One region of the Arthrobacter sp. P1_C12_2 genome, then DNA from elsewhere that is predicted to be linked to it. Evidence: riboswitches for the same ligand, from Rfam matches in the RefSeq annotation. Region 1 holds a riboswitch; each other region holds the start of a gene.
The links. Region 1 has a riboswitch for cyclic di-AMP ahead of AC1DZQ_RS18245 (M23 family metallopeptidase). Riboswitches for the same ligand answer to the same signal wherever they lie in the genome.
Positions count from the first base shown of each region.

Region 1 (3,266 bases):
CGGCCTTGATCCGTGCCGCCCGCTCAAGCGCCGCCGGGGAGAACAGGCCAAGCCACAGGCCGCCGTCGGACGCGAAGTTCTTCTGCGGCGCAAAGTAGTACACGTCGGACTCCGCCACGTCCACGTCCAGCCCGCCCGCGGCCGAGGTCGCGTCCACCAGCACCAGGGACCCCTCGTCGGCGCCTGCCACGCGCTGGACGGGGGCGGCAACGCCGGTTGAGGTCTCGTTCTGCGGCCACGCGTAAACGTCGACGCCGGCCTCCGCCCGGGGGGTGGGGCGGGTGCCTGGTTCGGCCTTGATGATGGAGGACTCGGCGAGGAACGGCGCCTTGTTGGTAGCCGAGGCAAACTTCGAGCCGAACTCGCCGAAGGACAGGTGCTGCGCCTTGTTCTCCACGAGTCCGAAGCTGGCAATGTCCCAGAACGCGGTGGATCCGCCCACCCCGAGCACCACTTCATAGCCGTCCGGGGCGCGGAAGAATTCGCTGAGGCCGCTGCGTACCGAGCCGACCAGGTTTTTCACGGGTGCCTGGCGGTGCGAGGTCCCCAGCAGCTTCGACGATGCCGCGGCCAGGGCGTCCATCTGTTCCGGCCGGACTTTGGACGGGCCGGCGCCGAACCGTCCGTCCTTGGGCAGGAGGTTGGCGGGGATCGTGATGCTGGTGTCGCTCACAGTGGCTCCAATTTTCGGCTGGTTCGTAGCGTGGCTGGGAGGTGGCGGGCAGGGATGGCTACACGGACACCCTTTTCATTCTGCCTGTTTCATTCTGCCTGACAGCCCCCGGCGATACGGAAAAAGGCCTGTCACAGTCCGGTCATTGAGACGCACGGGAACGGCTGGCCGGCGGAGGCTGGGACCGGGCTCCGGGCCGATCGAAAATTATCCGGAGTAATTCAAAATAGGCTAGGCTAGCAGCTGACGTACGGCGGTTCCCGCCAGGGCGCATCCTGCATGCAGCCCGCACGCGGTACGGTGGGAATGACGCTAGGACTGCGCTCGAGGAGCTGAGCTGAATGACGGATCTGATCGATACCACGGAGATGTATCTTCGGACCATTCTGGAACTTGAAGAAGAAAACATCGTTGCCCTCCGCGCCCGCATCGCCGAACGGCTCCGGCACTCCGGCCCCACTGTCTCCCAGACCATCGGCCGGATGGAGCGCGACGGGCTGGTGATTGTTTCGGGCGACCGGCACCTTGAGCTGACCGAAACCGGACGGAAACGCGCAATCGGCGTTATGCGCAAGCACCGCTTGGCCGAACGCCTCCTCGCGGACGTGATCGGGCTCGACTGGGCCTACGTCCATGAGGAAGCGTGCCGCTGGGAGCACGTCATGAGCGAACGCGTTGAGCGCAGAATTTTCGAGATGCTCAACCACCCGACAGTCTCACCCTACGGAAACCCGATTCCAGGGCTTGCGGATCTGGGCGGCGTGCCCAATGGCGCCCCCGCGGACAGGGCCGTGAACCTGCTGGAGGCCATGGCCGGCTACGGTGCAAGTTCGCGGGTCACGGTCAACCGGCTCGCGGAGCCGATCCAGGTGGAACCGGAGCTTCTGGCACAGCTCGACGAGGGCGGAATCAGGCCTGGCGCGCTGGTTTCGCTGGAGCGGGTGGGGGAGTACATCTCGGTCCGCGTCCCCGATATCGAGGGCGCCCTGGAACTGCCGCCCGAGGTTGCCGCGCATGTCTTTGTAACAGTCGCCTGACCAGCCACAATGCGCCGGTCATGGGACGACCCATGAGTTGTGCACAATTGCGATTACGGATTTATTACCGGGCGGCTTAATCGCCTATAGTTAGTGCCCAGTACCGATACCAAAGCGTTACCTGATCCGAAGCCGAGCCCTGCCAGCGGATCAGTCGCAGAACCACCTTCTGGCAGGGGCGGGGGAACCACTTTCGGCTGCTACTTCGGCAGCCTCGGGGTGAAGTCCGTCAGCGGCAAGCAGCTTCCACCGAAGAATCCCCTGGGGATGCCTCTGTGCCTGGCTGCTTGCAACGGCGGACCGGGTCTTTGATCTCTCTGACCCGAATCCGACAGCTAACTTCGCAGGCTCTCCAGAGAGGAACCGTTCTTGACCACCCAGACCGCCAGGGGCCGTCGCCGCGCGACCGGTCCCGCTCCGGAGCCGCGTCCTGTCGTCGAGCACATGGCCGAACGCCCGCGTGACGTGCACCGCGATGAACGGCGGCGCCGGCGCAGTCCGTTCCGTCAGGTAACGGAATTTGCCGCGGCCAGCGGAGTAGGGCAGAAGGCCGGGATCGCACTGGCCGCAACTGGACTGGTTCTTACCGTGACGGTCCCCGTCACGAGCCCGGTGATGGCTACAAACGCCGGATCCGGGGCTCTCTCGGCTGCCGTGCAGCCGGATGTCACGGCTGCCGCGGCTGCAAAGGTTGACTTCAGCCGCACCGCCGTCACCACAAAGGGCGATCCGGACGGGAAGCTCAAGCAGCTGCTGAGCGCCCAGTCTGTGGGCACCATCACCCGCGCGGCATCGGCGGGCACCCTTGGTGCGCCGCTGGACCAGTTGGTCACGGCCTCGCCCTTCGGCTACCGCGTCAGCCCCATCACCGGGGGCGCGGGGGAGTTCCACCGCGGCCAGGATTTCGCCGCCCAGTGCGGCACGGCGGTCCACGCAGCCGCCAGCGGCACCGTGACCTTCAACGGATGGCATCCCTTCGGCGGCGGAAACCGTGTGGTCATCGACCACGGCAACGGCCTGGAGACCACGTACAACCACCTGTCCTCGGCCTCGGTCCACGTCGGCCAGAAGGTATCCCGCGGTGACGTCGTTGCGATGAGCGGGACCACCGGCGCCTCCACGGGCTGCCACCTCCACTTTGAAGTGATGGTCAACGGCGACGTCGTTGACCCGCTCGGATGGCTCTAAAAAGACGATGGGCTGCTCTCATCTTCTTGTGACACGCCGTGATCTGAATGTGACATTGAATCCAGACTGCTGTAGGGTTTGAAGCACGCCAACTTTTCCGAAGTTGGCGCTCTTGAGTGGATTGCCTAGCTCTGCCACCGCTCAAGGTCCGTTCGCATTACATCGTCTGGCAGGGGCGGGGGAACCAATTTTGGCCTTCGAAAGAAGGCCTTGGGGTTAAGTCGCAAAGCTTCCCAGGAAGCAGCGCGGCCGGGTGACTCCCATCCGAATCCGACAGCTCACCTCGCAGGCATTGGGAGAGGCTACTTTCGTGTCTTCACGCCACAATTCTGCGCGCATGCGCACCGGCGAGGCTCTGTCGAGCCCGC
Region 1 covers NZ_JBFUAF010000020.1:22,259-25,524, forward strand. The annotation lists gene serC (phosphoserine transaminase) at 1-673, opposite strand, end outside; gene AC1DZQ_RS18240 (iron-dependent transcriptional repressor DtxR) at 1,015-1,710, shown strand; cyclic di-AMP (ydaO/yuaA leader) riboswitch at 1,861-2,075, shown strand; gene AC1DZQ_RS18245 (M23 family metallopeptidase) at 2,080-2,898, shown strand; cyclic di-AMP (ydaO/yuaA leader) riboswitch at 3,035-3,204, shown strand.

Region 2 (3,266 bases), on a different contig from region 1:
AACTACCGCCGATCGGCTGTAGTTCAGATATTCAGACTTTCGGATCTCCCGGACCGCCCGGATCGCCCTGCCCGACGGCGCTGCCGGCTTCCCCGGACCTGCCCCCGGTATTTGCCGGCAACGCGAACGTCCTGGCCGCCCGTGACCCGGCCACAGCGCCCGCGGCGATGGTGACCAGTGCACCCACCAGCAGGGCAGCGGCCTCCCCGGGGAGCAGGACCTGCAGCTGCGTGCCGATGCTCGCCGCCGCCACCGGCACGCCAAGCTGGGCCGCCGACAGCACCCCGAGGGGCAGCGGGAGTCCCAGGAACGCCAGGCCGGCGTGCGTCAGCAGGGCCCCGGCTCCCAGGGCCAGGCCGAGGGCAATCATGTCAGGATGCCCGGCCAGGTCCTTGAGCGTCAGCGATGCACCCAGCCAGACGAAGAACACCGGGCCAAGGAAACCGTCGCTGAGCGCGAACAGTTGCCGGGCCAGCCGCCTCGGTTCGCCGACGGCAGCCATCACCAAACCGAAGGAAAAGCCGGCCATCATCACCGACACGTTGCTGTACGTCGCCAACGCGGCGAGTGTGAACAGCACGGCCAGCTGGATCCGTAGCTCAAGGGCAAACTTGCGGTTTTCCGAGAGCCGGTGCACGCGCCCGCGGATTCCTCTGCCCTCCAGCCAGCGCAGCACAAAATAGAGTGCCACCGCGCAGCCCAACACCGTCAGTACGCCTAAAGCCGCGCGGCCGGCGTGGGGCGGGTCCACCAGGAGCGGCAGCGCCACAATGCAGGCTGTGTCGGCGATCGCCACCTGCGCCGTCATGGCGATGACATCAGGGCCACCCAGACGCAGGGAGTCGACGACGGGAAGCACCAGGGCGGCCGACGAGGACGCCAGCAGCACGATGTAGAGGGGAGCATGTCCAGTCCCGAACAGCAGTCCGATGCCGGTTCCGACTGCCACTGCGGCCGCGGCGGCCGCAATGGCCCGGCGGGAGCCGCTGCCGAGGGCGGGCCGGATCTGCGGATCCCTCACCGGAACATGGGTGCCGGCTACAAACATCATCAGCGCAAATCCGATGTTGGCCAGCAGGCTGAACGTTGGGTCCGCGGGGTCCACCAGGGCCAGTCCCGAGCGGCCGATCGCGATGCCGGCCAGCAGCTCACCCAGCATCACCGGCAGCCGCCAGCGCACCGGCAGGGCCAGCAGGGGGCCAGCCAGGGCCACGACGGCGATCAGCGCCAGGGACAGAAATGTCACGGCTCGCCGCGGCCTGCCTGCCCCGGACCCGACCGCCGCTCCACCACCGCGTAGGCCTTCCCGTCCAGGAAGGCCCAGTCATTGACCACCATGTACCCGAGCGCGTCCACCCGATCATTCAGAACGTGCTCGTCGAAGCCTCCATCGCGCGGTTCCGCGTCCCATGTGGTCACGTGGACGTCCCCGCCGTCTAGGATCAGCAGCTCGGTGTTGATGTCGAAATCCTCTTGGGGCTGTTTGCTCAACTGGCAGATGGCGACACAGTGGCTGTTCATTTCGGGCCTCCGCTTCGGCGTGGTGCTGATGGCATCATCCTATGTTCGGAATAGGCGRCGCCCTATGGGCAATTCGGGGACGGCACAGTGCCCCCGTTACCTGAATGTGACATTCGGGTGCGGTTCGCGCTACGGTTGATGAGTGCCTGTTGTCTCCGATACGGGCGCTCCCCAGCCGATTGCCTAACTCTGCCGCGGCCCGGGGGTAACTCGCATCAACGTCCGGCAGAGACGGGGAAACCACTTTTGATCTGCTGATATGCAGGTCTTGGGGTGAAGCCGCACAGTGCCCGCCACGACGGGCCCGGGAGTGCGGCCGGGTGCCTCCCATCCGAATCCGACAGCTCACCTCGCAGGCATTGGGAGAGGCTACATTTTTCATGACTTCAGTCAATACTTTTGCGCGCCATGCCGCCGTCCTCGTCGCCGCATCCGGCCTGGTCCTGACCAGCGGAATGGCCGCCAACGCAGCTACTGCGCCTGTGCAGCGTGACTCCGCCCCGGCGTCGAATATTAACGTCAAGGGACAGGTCAGCGCCCCCGTCAGCGCCGATTCAAGCGTCAAGATCAGCTTCGAGCGCCCCGCAGTCGATTCTGTCGCCGCGCCGGTCATCGAGCAGCCCGTTGCGCCGGCGCTGGCTCCCGCAGCAGCCCCGGCAGCAGCGCCCAAGGTGGCAGCCAAGGCAACCGTCCAGGTGCAGGCCGCTCCGGCCGCAGCTCCGGCTGCAGCCCCGGCCGCTGCCGGTGGACGCAACGCCATCATGCTCTCGGCCGCGTACAGCCAGCTGGGCATCACCCAGGACTGCACCGCCATGGTGGAAAAGGCCCTTGGCGCTGCGGGTAAGCCTGTTGGCGACATCGGTCCCCGCGCGTTCCTTGGTCTTGGAACCGTTGTGGCCACGCCGCAGCCCGGCGACATGGTGGTCCAGTCCGGCCATGTGGGCATTTACGCCGGCCACGGCCAGGTGGTCAGCGGCGGCATGAACGGCTCGAACCAGACGATGGTTCACCCGCTGTCCTGGCTCACCGCGACCGGTGGCGTGACCTTCGTCCGCGCCTAAGCCGCACGGCCCCTCCCGGGGCCAGGCAGGCCGGGAAGACCGGCGATCGATTCCCTTGGGGGCAATCGATCGCCGGTCTTTCCTGTCTCCGCCGTCGGGGATCCGGGATCCGGGTGGGCGTCTTTCCCCGGCACAGGATCCTCAGGGATTCCCGCTCCCACTGAGCGGAAGCGTCAACTTCATGACGGTTCCCTCGTCGCCCGTCGCGGCCACCTCCACGGTGCCGCCGGCAGCGACGGCAATCTCACGGACCAAGGCCAGGCCGATGCCAAAGCTCCGCTGTCCCTGTGAGCTGCCGTTGCCGGCGGTCCTCACGAACCGGTCAAAGATCCGGGCCTGATCGACGCCGGTGATTCCGGTCCCCGAGTCCGCGACGGTGATCACGGCGCGTCTGTGCTCGACAGAGGTCGTGATGGACACGTGGCCGCCCGGAGGCGTGTGGGCCAGCGCGTTGTCCGCCAAGGCCAGCACGGCACGGCGCAGCGCATTCTTCTCGATCCGGGCCAGCGGCCGGGCATCGGCGGAGAAATCCAGGCGCACCTTCCGCTGCTCTGCCACCGGCTGGAGGCTCCCGGCGACGCTGGCGGCAGCGTCGGCAAGGTCGGCAGGCGGTGCGGAGCGGTCCGGGGCCGCCGCGGTCGCTGCGAGGAGCAGTTCGTTGACAATCCCGGTCAGCGTCGCGGC
Region 2 covers NZ_JBFUAF010000004.1:187,770-191,035, forward strand. The annotation lists gene AC1DZQ_RS06700 (cation:proton antiporter) at 32-1,246, opposite strand; gene AC1DZQ_RS06705 (hypothetical protein) at 1,243-1,521, opposite strand; cyclic di-AMP (ydaO/yuaA leader) riboswitch at 1,692-1,894, shown strand; gene AC1DZQ_RS06710 (hypothetical protein) at 1,902-2,582, shown strand; gene AC1DZQ_RS06715 (sensor histidine kinase) at 2,724-3,266, opposite strand, start outside.
Region 2: it holds a riboswitch for cyclic di-AMP, as region 1 does, so the genes downstream of both, AC1DZQ_RS06710 (hypothetical protein) here and AC1DZQ_RS18245 (M23 family metallopeptidase) in region 1, are expected to answer to the same signal.

Region 3 (3,266 bases), on a different contig from region 1:
GGCGGCCCATATGAGGGCTTTAGGGTCAAGCTGTGCGGGGGCTGTGGAAGTCGGGGCGGCCGTGTGGGCCGGGCCTGGCTACGCACAAAGGGTGTGGGCCAGTAACTGCCGCGGCATGCCCGGGGGCGGCTGGGATAGGCTCGCTTGGGACCGGAACAAGCATTGATTCCAACTGTAAGGGGCGGGGAATTCCTTGGATCTACTGGGCGGCATGGGCCGCGACGAACTCCGCATCTTTTCTTGGGTTGCGGCCACCGTCTTCGCGCTTGTGGCCGGCGTCTGGCGTCCGCGCAGGCTCTATTGGACTGCGCTTGGTTCCGTCCTGCTCTTCGCAGCCCTCAACGCGGGTGCCGGGATCTACGTCCTGAACCATTTCGGTGATTCGCGCTGGTCTGCGGGGGGAGAACCGCCGCTGAGCGCTCCGTCGTTTTCCGGGACGCCTGTCGTGGGGCAGTTTCTGGGCCCCCTGGACTCCGCTCTGAACGGAGTGGTCGGTGGGGTGAACGAGTTCCTGGCATTCAAGCAGGCACTTCCCGTAGCGCTGGACTTCCTTGCCGCGTCCGGCTGGGCCCTGCTGGTGTCCTTCCCGCTTGCCATTCTCGCCGCCGGCATCAGTTTCGCCGTGGCCAGGCGCCGAACGGCGGACTTCGAAAAATACCGTGCCACCGTTGACCTCCTCAAAGATGAGCTTGAGCAGGTCAAACGGCAGATCTCGTCAGGGAATTCCGTCTACACGGCACTCCCTGCAGAGGACGAGGTCACTGATGTGCGGCCCAGACTGACGCGCAACGTCCGGTGAACACTGCCGCCATTCTCGGCTAACAGTCACACACAGAAAGCCCCGGATCCGTGCGGATCCGGGGCTTTCTTTTGGGCCGGTTAGTGCCGGTTTAGTACCAGTTGTGTGCGTAGTGGAAGTTCAGGGCGCCGCAGGGGGAACCGTAGCGCGACTTGACGTAGTTCAGGCCCCAGTTGATCTGGGTCCGGTAGTTGGTCATGTAGTCGGCGCCGGCGCTCGCCATCTTCGTGGCGGGCAGGGACTGGACCACGCCGTAGGCGCCGCTGCTCGCGTTCGTGGCGGTGGTCTTCCAGTCAGATTCCTTGGTCCACAGCTTGTGCAGGCACTGCATCTGGCCGGGTGCCCAGCCATAGCTGCCCAGCTGGGACGCGGCGTAAGCCTGGGCCCCGGCGGGATCGTCGACGGCAACCGGTGCCGCTGCGGGAGCGGGGGCTGCCTCGGGAGCCGGGGCAGGAGCCGGTGCCGCTGCGGGAGCGGGGGCTGCCGCGGGAGCCGGAGCAGGAGCAGGTGCTGCCGCGGGAGCAGGTGCGGGGGCGGCTGCCGGGATGGGAGCAGCGGGGGTGTGGATCAGCGCTTCGACTGACTTAACCTCCGAGATCTGGGGAGCCACGTTCTTTTCCAGCGTAGCGGTCAGCCCAGCCACCTGGACCCGCTCGAAGTTGAGCTTGGCCAGCGGGTCGGCAATTGTGGCCCTCTGGCTCGCAACGTTCGCCGTGTGGGGGCCCGGCTCTGCCGCCTGGCTGGCGGCGCCGCCACCCAGCAGCAGCGCGCACGCGGCGGTGACGACGGCGGCACGGCGGCCGGTGATGCCGAGCCCGGTGCCCAGCCGGGACAGGGCGGAGGCCTGCGTGGCTGGTTCGGCGCGGTGGCGCGACTTGGTGGAACGGGAATGGGAATCGCCGTCAGGGCGCGTTTGTACCTGGAAATCAGTCATGGTGGCCTCTCAACGCCGGCGGAGTTAGCTGTCGGGTTCGGATGAGGTCATCCGGCCGCACGGAAAATCACGTGTCGGCTTCACCCCGAGGGCGCATGAATGCAGAATGCCCGGGAACTCTGGGTCCCCCGCCTCTGCCTGGTCCAGCGGAATCCGGGAAGCGGCAGAGTTTGGCGTCCGTCCGGATATGCGGCACCAATGGCGGCGCACGCTAAAGACGCTACAGGACCCAGCCACATAAGTCACATTTTGGTAACAGGAGTCACAGCGCCGGGGTGTCGGCTTGCGCTGGATTTACCGGCACGGCCGGCCCGGCGTTCTGTGGCTGGTTACGCCGCCGGCGGCGCCGCGGGCAGCCGCACGGCGAACTCCGTGCGGCCCGGCCGGGACGTGACCTCGACGGTTCCTCCGTGGGCCTCCACGATCGACTGGACAATGGACAGGCCCAACCCGCTGGTGCCCTCGGAAGTCGGCGCGGCAGTCGCCGTGCCCTGACCTCCGCGGCTCCCGGAAGCGGCGCCGGAAGCCGAGCGTGCGCCGGCCCCGAACCGGGCTCCCGCCGTCGCTACGGCTGAGTTTGCCGGGATAGCGGCGGGGTTGGTGCGCGCGGCGTCGGCCCGGGCGAAGCGGGCGAAGACCCGGCCGATGAATTCCGGAGCGATGCCGCTGCCGTTGTCCGTCACGGTGACCACGGCGCTGCCATCAGCCGACCGCATGACGCCGGTGACCACCTTGGTCCCGGGATCCGTGTGCTTGCGTGCATTGGACAGGAGGTTGGCCAGGACCTGGTGAAGCTGGGTCGCATCACCGCGCACCACCACGGGTTCGTCCGGAAGCTCCAACTGCCAGACGCGGTCCGGGGCCATGACCTTCTCATCGCTCACCGTCTCGATGGCCAACTGGGTGAGATCGACGTCGGAGATCTTGAGCGGCTGTCCCTCGTCCAGGCGGGCCAGCAGCAGCAGGTCCTCCACGAGGGTGGTCATCCGCTCGGACTGGCTTTGCACGCGGGCGAGGGATTTCTCGCCGTCGGGGGTGAAGTGCTCGGTCATCCGCATCAGCTCCGTGTAGCCGCGGATGGCCGTGAGCGGGGTGCGGAGTTCGTGCGAGGCGTCGGCGACGAACTGCCGCACCTTCATCTCGCTCTCCTGCCGCGCCTCGAGGGCGTTCGAGACGTTGTCCAGCATCTGGTTCAGCGCGTAGCCCACGCTGCCCACCTCAGTTCCGCGATGGGCCGCCGACGCCGGGACGCGCACCCCGAGCGCCACCTCGCCGGCGTCCAGCGGGAGACGGGAGACCTTGGTGGCCACCTCGGAGAGCTGTTCCAGCGGCTTCATGGTCCGCCGGATCAGGGCCGTGCCGGCCAGGCCGATCAGCACGAGTCCGCCCGCAGAGACCACCACCATGGTCCACACCAGCGAGGCCAGGGTGCTTTCCTTTTCCGCCAGCGGAAGCCCGGTGACAATCACGTCGCCATAGGGTGCCCGCACGGCCGTGAGCCGGTACGCGCCGGCCGAGAGGGTCCGGTCCACG
Region 3 covers NZ_JBFUAF010000009.1:72,728-75,993, reverse strand. The annotation lists gene AC1DZQ_RS11575 (hypothetical protein) at 194-799, shown strand; gene AC1DZQ_RS11570 (aggregation-promoting factor C-terminal-like domain-containing protein) at 891-1,733, opposite strand; cyclic di-AMP (ydaO/yuaA leader) riboswitch at 1,733-1,892, opposite strand; gene AC1DZQ_RS11565 (HAMP domain-containing sensor histidine kinase) at 2,063-3,266, opposite strand, start outside.
Region 3: it holds a riboswitch for cyclic di-AMP, as region 1 does, so the genes downstream of both, AC1DZQ_RS11570 (aggregation-promoting factor C-terminal-like domain-containing protein) here and AC1DZQ_RS18245 (M23 family metallopeptidase) in region 1, are expected to answer to the same signal.